DNA from 2 places in the Pseudomonas sp. S3_G06 genome. Region 1 is predicted to be linked to the other one. Evidence: predicted binding sites of a transcription regulator. Region 1 holds the regulator's gene; the other holds the start of a gene.
The links. The regulator sigma-54, encoded in region 1, starts transcription at its own class of promoters, with help from an activator protein. The targets are predictions, from matches to a motif close to ANTGGCATNNANNTTGCTNT.
Positions count from the first base shown of each region.

Region 2: a site for sigma-54 is predicted at 2,588-2,607, ahead of AB4N47_RS14610 (circularly permuted type 2 ATP-grasp protein). Genes of this name have one in related genera too.

Region 1 covers NZ_CP162738.1:4,183,639-4,188,929, forward strand. The annotation lists gene AB4N47_RS18815 (KdsC family phosphatase) at 1-507, shown strand, start outside; gene lptC (LPS export ABC transporter periplasmic protein LptC) at 516-1,088, shown strand; gene lptA (lipopolysaccharide transport periplasmic protein LptA) at 1,075-1,620, shown strand; gene lptB (LPS export ABC transporter ATP-binding protein) at 1,620-2,345, shown strand; gene AB4N47_RS18835 (RNA polymerase factor sigma-54) at 2,512-4,002, shown strand; gene hpf (ribosome hibernation-promoting factor, HPF/YfiA family) at 4,076-4,384, shown strand; gene ptsN (PTS IIA-like nitrogen regulatory protein PtsN) at 4,396-4,860, shown strand; gene rapZ (RNase adapter RapZ) at 4,863-5,291, shown strand, end outside.
Region 2 covers NZ_CP162738.1:3,285,897-3,291,187, forward strand. The annotation lists gene AB4N47_RS14600 (transglutaminase family protein) at 1-185, opposite strand, end outside; gene AB4N47_RS14605 (alpha-E domain-containing protein) at 182-1,132, opposite strand; gene AB4N47_RS14610 (circularly permuted type 2 ATP-grasp protein) at 1,145-2,554, opposite strand; gene AB4N47_RS14615 (ribonuclease E inhibitor RraB) at 3,032-3,379, opposite strand; gene AB4N47_RS14620 (hypothetical protein) at 3,589-3,822, opposite strand; gene speE (polyamine aminopropyltransferase) at 4,112-4,987, opposite strand; gene AB4N47_RS14630 (PLDc N-terminal domain-containing protein) at 5,229-5,291, opposite strand, start outside.

The DNA.
Region 1 (5,291 bases):
CAACGCGGCAAAGCGATCAAACTGGCAGTATTCGACGTCGACGGTGTGCTCACCGACGGGCGCCTGTACTTCCTCGAAGACGGCAGCGAGTTCAAGACCTTCAACACCCTTGACGGCCAAGGCATCAAAATGTTGATGAATGCCGGCGTGCAGACGGCGATCATCAGTGGTCGCAAGACCCCGGTGGTCGAGCGCCGCGCGAAGAACCTCGGCATCCCGCATCTGTTTCAGGGGCGCGAGGACAAACTGGTGGTACTCGACGGTCTGCTCGCGCAACTGGGCCTAAGCTATGAAGAAGTCGCCTATCTCGGTGACGATCTGCCAGACTTGCCGGTGATCCGCCGTGTAGGGCTGGGCATGGCGGTGGCCAACGCTGCCGATTTCGTCCGCGAACACGCCCACGGCGTTACCCGCGCCCGTGGCGGCGAAGGTGCCGCCCGCGAATTCTGCGAATTGATCCTGCGCGCCCAGGGCCGCCTCGAAGCGGCCAACGCCGCGTACCTGTGAGCCTGACCATGTTTAGCAAAAAGTTTCGCAACTTCCTGCTGTTCGGCTGCATCGCGGCGATTTTCGCTGCGGTCGGCTACTGGAACATCAGCCCGGAACGCTTCCTCGACAAGCCGCCGGTCTCGGCCGCCGAGAATCCGATCGACTGGTACGCGACCAACACGCACACCATTCAGTACCTGCCCGACGGCAAGGTGCAGTATGAGATGACCTCCGACAAGGCCGAACACGTCAAGGCCACTGATATCACGCTGGTGACCAAGCCTGATTTGAACATGTATCGCGGCACCGACTTCCCGTGGCACGTGACCAGCGAACGCGGCGAAGTGAACTCGGGCGGCACCGAAGTGGAATTGATCGATTCGGTACGCGTACAGCGCACCGACGAGAAACAGCGCGGCACCCTGATCACCAGCACCCGCATGACCGTGTTCCCGCAGCAGGAATATGCGCAGACTGCGCAACCCGTTAGAATCGAGGGCGCTGGCGGCGTATCGACTGGCGTCGGAATGAAAGCGTACCTGAAGGACAGCAGGATACACCTGCAATCGAACGTAAGAGGACAGTATGAGGCTCGTTAAAACCCTCCCTATTTTGCTCAGTCTGGGCGCAGCACTGGGAAGCGCGAGCGCCTGGTCCCTGCCGAACGATCAGCAGCAGCCTATCCGCATTCAGGCCGACGACGCCCAACTGGACGACAAGAATGGCATCGCCACCTATAAAGGTGACGTGATCATTACCCAGGGCTCGATGATCGTTAAAGGCAACACCGTGACCATGACGCGCGCGCCCAATGGCGACATCGACGTGGTGACCTCGGTAGGCAACCTGGCTTACTTCGAGCAGTTGCAGACACAGGGCGACGCCAACCCGGTCAAGGGCTACGGCGTGACGATTCAATACCACGCCCAGCAGAATCGGGTGGTGCTGATCGACAAGGCCAAGGTTATCGACAAGGATAACAACGTCACCCAAGGCGAAAAAATCGTCTACGACACCGTGAAGAAACTGGCCAGCGCCGGTCGCGCCACGGGCAGCAAGGTCACCGAATCGCGTCCGCGCATCGACATGGTGATCCAGCCGAAGAAGAAAACCGAAGAGAAATCCCAGTAATGGCAACTCTGAAAGCTCAGCACCTGGCCAAGGCCTATAAAAGCCGCCAGGTCGTGCGTGACGTCAGTCTGTCGATCGACAGCGGGCAGATCGTCGGCTTGCTCGGCCCGAACGGCGCCGGTAAAACGACGTGCTTCTACATGATCGTCGGCCTGGTGCAGGCGGATCAGGGCCGTGTGCTGATCGATGACCTGGACGTCAGCCACCAGCCGATGCACGGCCGCGCCAAGGCCGGTATCGGCTATCTGCCGCAAGAAGCGTCGATCTTCCGCAAACTGTCGGTTGCCGACAACATCATGGCGATCCTCGAGACTCGCCCGGAGCTGGACAAGGCCGGTCGGCGCAAGGAGCTGGAAAGCCTGCTGCAGGAATTCCACATCAGCCACATCCGCGACAACCTAGGCATGAGCCTGTCCGGTGGTGAGCGCCGCCGGGTGGAAATCGCTCGCGCCCTGGCCACTGCACCCAAGTTCATCCTGCTCGACGAACCGTTCGCCGGTGTCGACCCGATCTCGGTCGGCGACATCAAGCAGATCATTCACCACCTCAAGGCCAAGGGCATCGGTGTACTGATCACCGACCACAACGTCCGTGAGACCCTGGATATCTGCGAAACCGCTTACATCGTCAATGACGGTCAACTGATCGCCGAAGGTGATGCCGAGACCATCCTGGCCAACGATCTGGTCAAGGAAGTGTATCTGGGTCACGAGTTCCGCCTGTAAGCGCGACAGCGCTGTATCGATTCAAGGCGCATTTATCCGCTTTAATTGTTACAGCGCTCTAGGCAAACACTTCAGTTTCAGGCATATAATTTGCTTAAGTTTGGCGCTTCGGCGCCCTGTAGTGGATGGCGCAAAGCGCCGGCGAATAAGGTGTTAAGCCCCTGCCATGAAACCATCGCTAGTCTTGAGAATGGGCCAGCAGCTGACGATGACACCGCAGCTGCAACAGGCCATCCGCCTGCTCCAATTGTCGACCCTGGACCTGCAACAGGAGATCCAGGAGGCTCTGGAATCCAATCCGATGCTCGAGCGCCAGGAAGAAGGCGACGACTTCGACAACGCCGATCCTCTGGCCGACAACGCCGAACAGAAGCCCGCCGAAATCCAGGAACCCTCCTACCACGAAACCGCCCCGACGGTGGACAACCTCGAGGATGGCGAGTGGAACGAGCGCATCCCCAACGAACTGCCAGTGGATACCGCCTGGGAAGACGTCTACCAGACGAGCGCCAGCAGCCTGCCCAGCAGCGATGACGATGAGTGGGATTTCACCACCCGCACGTCCGCCGGCGAGAGCCTGCAGAGCCATCTGCTCTGGCAACTGAACCTGGCGCCGATGTCCGACACCGATCGCCTGATCGCCGTGACCCTGATCGACTGCATCAACAATCAGGGCTATCTGGACGAAACCCTCGAAGAAATTCTTGAAGCGTTCGATCCTGAACTGGACATCGAGCTCGACGAGATCGAAGCCGTCCTGCATCGCATCCAGCAATTCGAGCCCGCCGGGATCGGCGCCCGCAACCTCAGCGAATGCCTGCTGCTGCAATTGCGCCAGCTGCCCGCGAAGACGCCGTGGCTGACCGAGGCCAAGCGTCTGGTAGCCGATTACATCGACCTGCTCGGCAGTCGCGATTACAGCCAGTTGATGCGCCGGATGAAGCTCAAGGAAGACGAGCTGCGCCAGGTCATCGAACTGGTGCAGAGCCTCAATCCGCGTCCCGGTTCGCAGATCGAGTCGACAGAAGCCGAATATGTCATTCCCGATGTGATCGTGCGCAAGGACAACGAGCGCTGGCTGGTCGAGCTGAACCAGGAGTCGGTGCCACGCCTGCGTGTCAACGCCCAGTACGCCGGGTTTGTGAAACGTGCCGACACCAGCGCCGACAACACTTTCATGCGCAACCAGTTGCAGGAAGCCCGCTGGTTCATCAAGAGCCTGCAGAGCCGCAACGAAACCCTGATGAAAGTGGCCACGCAGATCGTCGAACATCAGCGCGGTTTCCTCGAATACGGCGACGAAGCGATGAAGCCCTTGGTATTGCATGACATCGCCGAAGCGGTCGGCATGCACGAATCGACGATTTCCCGGGTGACCACACAAAAATTCATGCATACCCCGCGCGGTATTTATGAGCTGAAATACTTTTTCTCCAGCCACGTCAGCACCTCCGAAGGCGGCGAATGCTCGTCCACGGCGATCCGCGCGATCATCAAGAAACTGGTCGCGGCGGAAAATCAGAAAAAGCCGTTGAGTGACAGCAAGATCGCTGGTTTACTGGAGGCACAAGGCATTCAGGTGGCTCGCCGCACCGTCGCCAAGTACCGCGAATCCCTCGGAATCGCGCCTTCGAGCGAACGCAAGCGGTTGATGTAAGCCACGTTACAGCGTTCCAGTGGCAGGCTTTTCGGCCTGCCGCTTTATGCACTGGCAACGAAGGAGAAGCTGTATGCAAGTCAACATCAGTGGACACCAACTGGAAGTGACCGAACCTCTGCGTTCCTACATCGAGGAAAAACTCGACCGATTGGAGAGGCATTTCGACAAAATCACCAACGTGCAAGTCACGATGTGCGTCGAAAAACTGCTGCAGAAGATCGAAGCCACACTGCATATACCCGGCGGAGAAGTAGTTGCCAACGCAGAGCACACAGACATGTATGCCGCGATTGATCTGCTGACCGACAAGCTGGATCGCCAACTCAAAAAGCATAAGGAAAAGACCCAGAGCCTCCTCCAGGGCGCGACCGGTCGTTAACACCCCTATCCATGATCCGACTTGAAACCATCCTGACCCCCGGCCGTTCCCAAGTGAACGCGCCGGGCGGCAGCAAGAAAAAAGCCCTCGAACAGATTGCCAACCTGATCCACCGCGAAGTGCCGGATCTGGCGATGCAGGATGTCTTCGAGGCGCTGATCGCCCGTGAAAAACTTGGCTCCACCGGTTTTGGCAACGGCATCGCCATTCCCCACTGCCGCCTCAAGGGCTGCACGGCACCAGTCAGTGCCCTGCTGCATCTTGAAGCCCCGATCGATTTCGACGCCATCGACGGCGCTCCGGTGGACCTGTTGTTCGTGCTGCTGGTCCCGGAAGCCGCAACCGACGCGCATCTGGAGTTGTTGCGCCAGATCGCCAGCATGCTCGACCGCAAGGAAGTGCGCGAAAAACTGCGCAGCGCCGCGAGCAGCGAAGCCTTGTACCAGGTTGTACTGGACGAGCAGAACGGGCACTAATCATGCGTTTGATCATCGTCAGTGGCCGTTCGGGCTCGGGTAAAAGTACCGCCCTGAATGTCCTTGAGGACAACGGCTACTACTGCATCGACAACCTGCCGGCCGGCTTGCTGCCGGAACTGGCCGAGCGGGCGCTGATCCATACTGAACTGGCGCAGCCGCTGGTTGCCGTGTCGATCGATGCGCGCAACCTGCCGAGCCATCTGTCACGTTTCCCGGAATTGCTCGAAGACGTGCGTGCCAAGCATATCAAGTGTGATGTGCTGTACCTGGACGCCGACGAGGAAACCCTGCTCAAGCGTTTTTCCGAGACCCGTCGTCGTCACCCGCTGAGCAACGCCAATCGCTCACTGGCCGAGGCGATTCACGATGAAACCGCCCTGCTCGGCCCGATCGCCGATCTGGCCGACCTGAAAATCAACACTACTAGC
Region 2 (5,291 bases), 900 kb from region 1:
GTCAGCACATGCAGAATGTTGCCGAACGGATCGAGCTGCGCACGCACCGGACGCGGCAGGTCGAGTTGCCAACTGAGGACATGCTGGCGCTCGCTGTCGTGGGGCGTCAGGCGCAGGTACTGGATGCTCGCGCGCACCTGATCTTCGTAGTGATAGGTGGTCTCGTGGCTTATGGAAAGTCTCATGCAGCCTCCAGATAGGAACTGTGAATGGCGTTGCCCAACTGGCGCACCAGCGGGATGAATTCGGTCAGCCAGGCGTGCAGGCCTTCTTCGAGGATTTCGTTGATGCCGGTGTAGCGCAGGCGCGCGTCCATTTCCGCCGCCAGGCGTTGTGCCGGTCGGCCGTTGGCGCCTGGCAGTTGCGCGAGGATCTGGTCGATTTCTTCGGTACAGGCACGCAGCGAACGCGGCACGTCGGCGCGCAACAGCAGCAGTTCGGCGACATGCCGGGCGCCGGGCGCGTCGCGGTAGATTTCGGTGTATGCCTCGAATGAGGACAAGGCGCGCAGCAGCGCACTCCATTGGTAATAGGCGTGCGCCGTGCCGTCGCTGACTGCTTCGGCCTGATCGCCGGCCATTTCGTAACGGGCATCGAGCAGGCGCAGCGTGTTGTCCGCGCGCTCGATAAACGTGCCCAGACGAATAAAGCGAAACGCGTCGTTGCGCATGATCGTGCCGTATGAGGCGCCACGAAACAGGTGCGAACGTTCCTTGATCCATTCACAGAAACGACTCATGCCATAGCGGCTCAAGCCCTGTTCGGCAATGCCGCGAATTTCCAGCCAGGTCGCGTTGATGTTTTCCCACATGTCCGCGGTGATTCGCCCGCGTACCGCATGAGCACTGGCCCGCGCTGCACCAAGGCAGCTGTAGATACTGGCCGGGTTGGCCGCATCCAGTGCGAAGAAATGCAGCAGGCGCTCTGCGTGGAGGTCGCCGTGGCGTTCAAGGTAATCGTCCAGGGTGCCGGTGATCAGCAACGGCATGGCGAGTTCGTGCAGACCGTCGCCGCGCCCGTCCTGCGGCATCAGCGACAGCGAATAACTGATGTCGAGCATGCGCGCGAGATTCTCCGCACGCTCCAGGTAACGCGACATCCAGTACAGATCCGAGGCAGTTCTACTTAACATGGCAAGCTTCCTTCAATCCTCGACTACCCAGGTGTCCTTGGTGCCGCCGCCCTGGGAGGAATTCACCACCAGGGAGCCTTCACGCAACGCGACACGGGTCAAACCGCCAGGCACCACACGGGTTTCGCGACCGGACAACACAAACGGACGCAAATCGATATGGCGCGGTGCAATGCCGTTTTCGACAAAGGTCGGACAGGTCGATAGCGACAGCGTCGGCTGCGCGATGTAGGCATGGGGTTTGGCTTTGATGCGCTCACGAAAGGCATCGATTTCCGCCGTCGTCGCGGCCGGCCCGACCAGCATCCCGTAACCGCCGGAACCTTGGGTTTCCTTGACCACCAGTTCCGGAAGATTGGCCAGCACATGGGACAGCTCGGACGGGTTGCGGCACTGCCAGGTCGGCACGTTTTTCAGAATCGGTTCTTCGTCGAGGTAGAAGCGGATCATGTCGGTGACAAACGGGTACACCGATTTATCGTCCGCCACTCCGGTGCCGATTGCGTTGGCCAGCACCACATTGCCGGAACGATAGGACGACAGCAGCCCCGGCACGCCGAGCATCGAGTCCGGGTTGAATGCCAGCGGATCGAGGAAGGCGTCGTCGAGCCGGCGGTAGATCACGTCGACCGCTTTCGGGCCGTCAGTGGTGCGCATGAAGACTTTGTCGTCACGCACGAACAGATCTGCACCTTCGACCAGTTCCACGCCCATTTCCCGCGCCAGAAAGGCATGTTCGAAGAACGCGCTGTTGAAGCGTCCCGGCGTCAGCACCACCACGCTGGGATTGTCGATCGGGCTTGAGCTCTTGAGAGTGTCGAGCAGCAGATTGGGGTAGTGATCGATCGGGGCGATGCGCTGGGCGGCGAACAGTTCGGGAAACAGGCGCATCATCATTTTGCGGTCTTCGAGCATGTAGCTGACGCCGCTGGGTGTGCGCAGGTTGTCTTCGAGAACGTAATAAGTGCCATCGCCATCGCGCACCAGATCGACGCCGGAGATGTGCGAATAGATATCGCGGTGCAGATCCAGACCTTGCATCGCCAACTGGTATTGCTCGTTGGCCAGCACCTGTTCGGCGGGAATGATCCCGGCCTTGATGATGCGCTGCTCGTGGTAGAGGTCGGCGAGAAACATGTTCAACGCCTTGACCCGCTGAATGCAGCCGCGCTCGACAATCCGCCATTCACTGGCCGGAATGCTGCGAGGAATGGTGTCGAACGGAATCAGGCGCTCGGTGCCCTGCTCGTCGCCATAGAGCGTGAAGGTGATCCCGGCACGGTGGAACAGCAGATCGGCCTCGCGGCGGCGCTGCGCGAGCAGCTCGTCGGGCGTATCGGCCAGCCAGCGGGCAAATTCCCGGTAATGCGGGCGGACCAGGCCGCCGGCATCGTACATCTCGTCAAAATAGGTGCGGATCATGCCGTACTCCTTGTCACTCCGGACATACAGGCCTTCGCAAGGCCCGTGCCATCGGCATAAACGCTTTGATTTCAATCGGTTGTAGATCCACGCCGAAGGCTGCGCACCATTCCTGTGCGGCAAATGCCCCGGCCCGATTGCCCCCGCTTCATTGCGACGCACTGCATCGCCTATCACCAGCATAGTCAGAGTTGATTTCACTGCCCGGCCGCGACTGCGGATAATCCGCGCATTCGCTGCAAAACTTCCCCGGCACGCCGCCGCAAAGTAGACAGCTCAACTGATCTGAACTGCCTTGGCAGCCCCGTCCCGACAGGACTTTATTGCATACCCGTCTTCCCTTTTAGCCACCCTCTCCGGTGGCTTTTTTTTGCCCTGGATTCTTGTTTCAGGGTTTTGCCACTGCGATGTGCAGAAGCCAGAAACGACAACGGCCGACCCGAAGGTCAGCCGTTGCCCGACAGACAATGCGCAATATCAATTCAACCGGTAACGATTGCGCACCTCCTGCTTCACGCCCCAACCCTCGATAATGCCGCCCAGCGGTTCGACCACGGCAGAAAAGCCTTGCTCGAAATCGCCGATATCGTCATAGGTTGCGTACATCACTTTGCTCAATTCCAGCGACCAGGCGCCGTCGTCGCGCGCACTGACTTGGGCATTGATGGATTCACCGCGAAATTTGCCTGCTGCCCTGCGCGCCCGCTCCTCGTCCGGGAAAATCGCGTAGAACTCGATGGGATGGAACCGGGAAAAATCGAAACCGCCTTCTTTCATGCGGCGCAGAACGTTGCTGCTGATGTCTTCTTGATAGGCTGTGCTCATGAATCGTCCCCCTCGATTGATGGATAGACTTTCCGTATTCCCGCCCCGGGCCTTTTGGCCTAAGTACTACGGCAACGTGGTTGCGCGCGGGAAACAAGCATGTAGCTGACAAGACCAGACCTTAGCGATCCATTCGCTGATCTCGCTTGCAGAGTAGCCCCAAGAGAGCGCCGCTGCCAAGGCCTGGTTTACGAGATGACAGGAAGTGTTCAGACAGGAGTGATGCTGCGGATTTCGATGCCGTTCTGGGTCTTGAGGTTTTTCACCCCGGCATCGGCGGTGCGCCCTTCCAGATCGTTGAGATCCAGCTGGGCGGCGACCGGAAGAAGCCGCTCTTTGACGAGCCGCGCGGCTTCATCATCGGACGGGCATTCCTCACGTTCGAAGACTTCATCGACAATTTCACCGTGATCATCCACGAAAGTGACTTTCCACTTTTGCATCAGTGCCTCCTCGATCAACCCGTAAATGGGCTTACCTCTATCTCGACTTTTTTCCGCGACAGTTGGTTCAAAAGGATTACAGCCGACAACGGTGAAAATAACCATCCGATCGATAGGGCGGACTCTGTGGCGTGGGGATTTCTCCCCGTCCGGCTGCGCAGCAGTCGTAATCCCCGCCCATTGCGGTTTAACGGAGACACCGCGCAGGCCGGTTCAGGGATGCTGCGCATCCCAACGGCGATAAATCCCCTCGCCGCAAGAGCTCCCTTGTAGAGTGACGTCAAGGTGATCAGTCGTTGCTCGGCTTGTTGACCGCTTGCAGCACGTATTGCGGCAAGGCGAACGCGCCGATGTGGATTTCCGGGTTGTAGTAACGGGTGACGATGCCGCTGCCGATGAAGCGCTGTTGCAGGGTTTCACGGCTGAGCTTGCGGTAGGCCGGGTTGGTCGAGCCCCAGGCGAAGGTCATCGAACCGCCGATGTAGGTCGGCACGGCGGCCTGATAGAAATGCCAGTCCGGGAACAGGCTGCGCAGGCGACCGGCGGTGGTTTTGACTTCGTCGATCTGCATGAACGGCGTGCCGTTCTGAGTGACGAGAATGCCGCCTTCGTTCAGGCAGCGGTGGCATGCCTGGTAGAAGTTCTCCGAGAACAGCACTTCGCCCGGGCCGATCGGGTCGGTGGAGTCGGAGATGATCACGTCGAATTTTTCAGTGGTGGTGGCGACGAAACGCATGCCGTCATCGATCACCAGGTTCAGGCGCGGATCGTCGTAGGCACCGGCGGAATGGTTCGGCAGGAATTCCTTGCACATGTCGACCACGGTGCCGTCGATCTCGACCATGGTGATGTGCTCGACGCCGGCGTGCTTGGTCACTTCGCGCAACATGCCGCCGTCACCACCGCCGATGATCAGCACGCGCTTGGCAGTGCCATGGGCGAGGATCGGCACGTGGGTGAGCATTTCGTGGTAGATGAATTCGTCGGCTTCGGTGGTCTGGATCACGCCGTCCAGCGCCATGACGCGGCCCATGCGCGGGTTCTGGAAGATCACCAGATGCTGGTGTTCGGTGCGCACTTCGTGCAGCAGTTTTTCCATGCGAAAACGCTGGCCGTAGCCTTCGTAGAGGGTTTCCAGGTACTCGCTGGTCTTGGTGACGGTCATGGTCAAGTGCTCCGATAAATGCGCGGGCGCCATCGTGGGGACGATTGCCCGGGAAAGGCGCGCATTCTACGTTGCCGAAGATGACAGGTCGAACCTCAGGTTGTTTTTTACCAGCGCAAATTACTGTGGGAGCGAGCCTGCTTGCGAAAGCGCAGCATCAGTTGCCGGTGATGGCGACTGACCCAACGTCTTCGCGAGCAGGCTCGCTCCCACAGGGATGACCGTGTGATCGAAAATCAGCTCAGATCCGGACGTTGCCCCGTGGCCCGGCAATCGCCCAGATGATCAGGCCCAGCACCGGCAG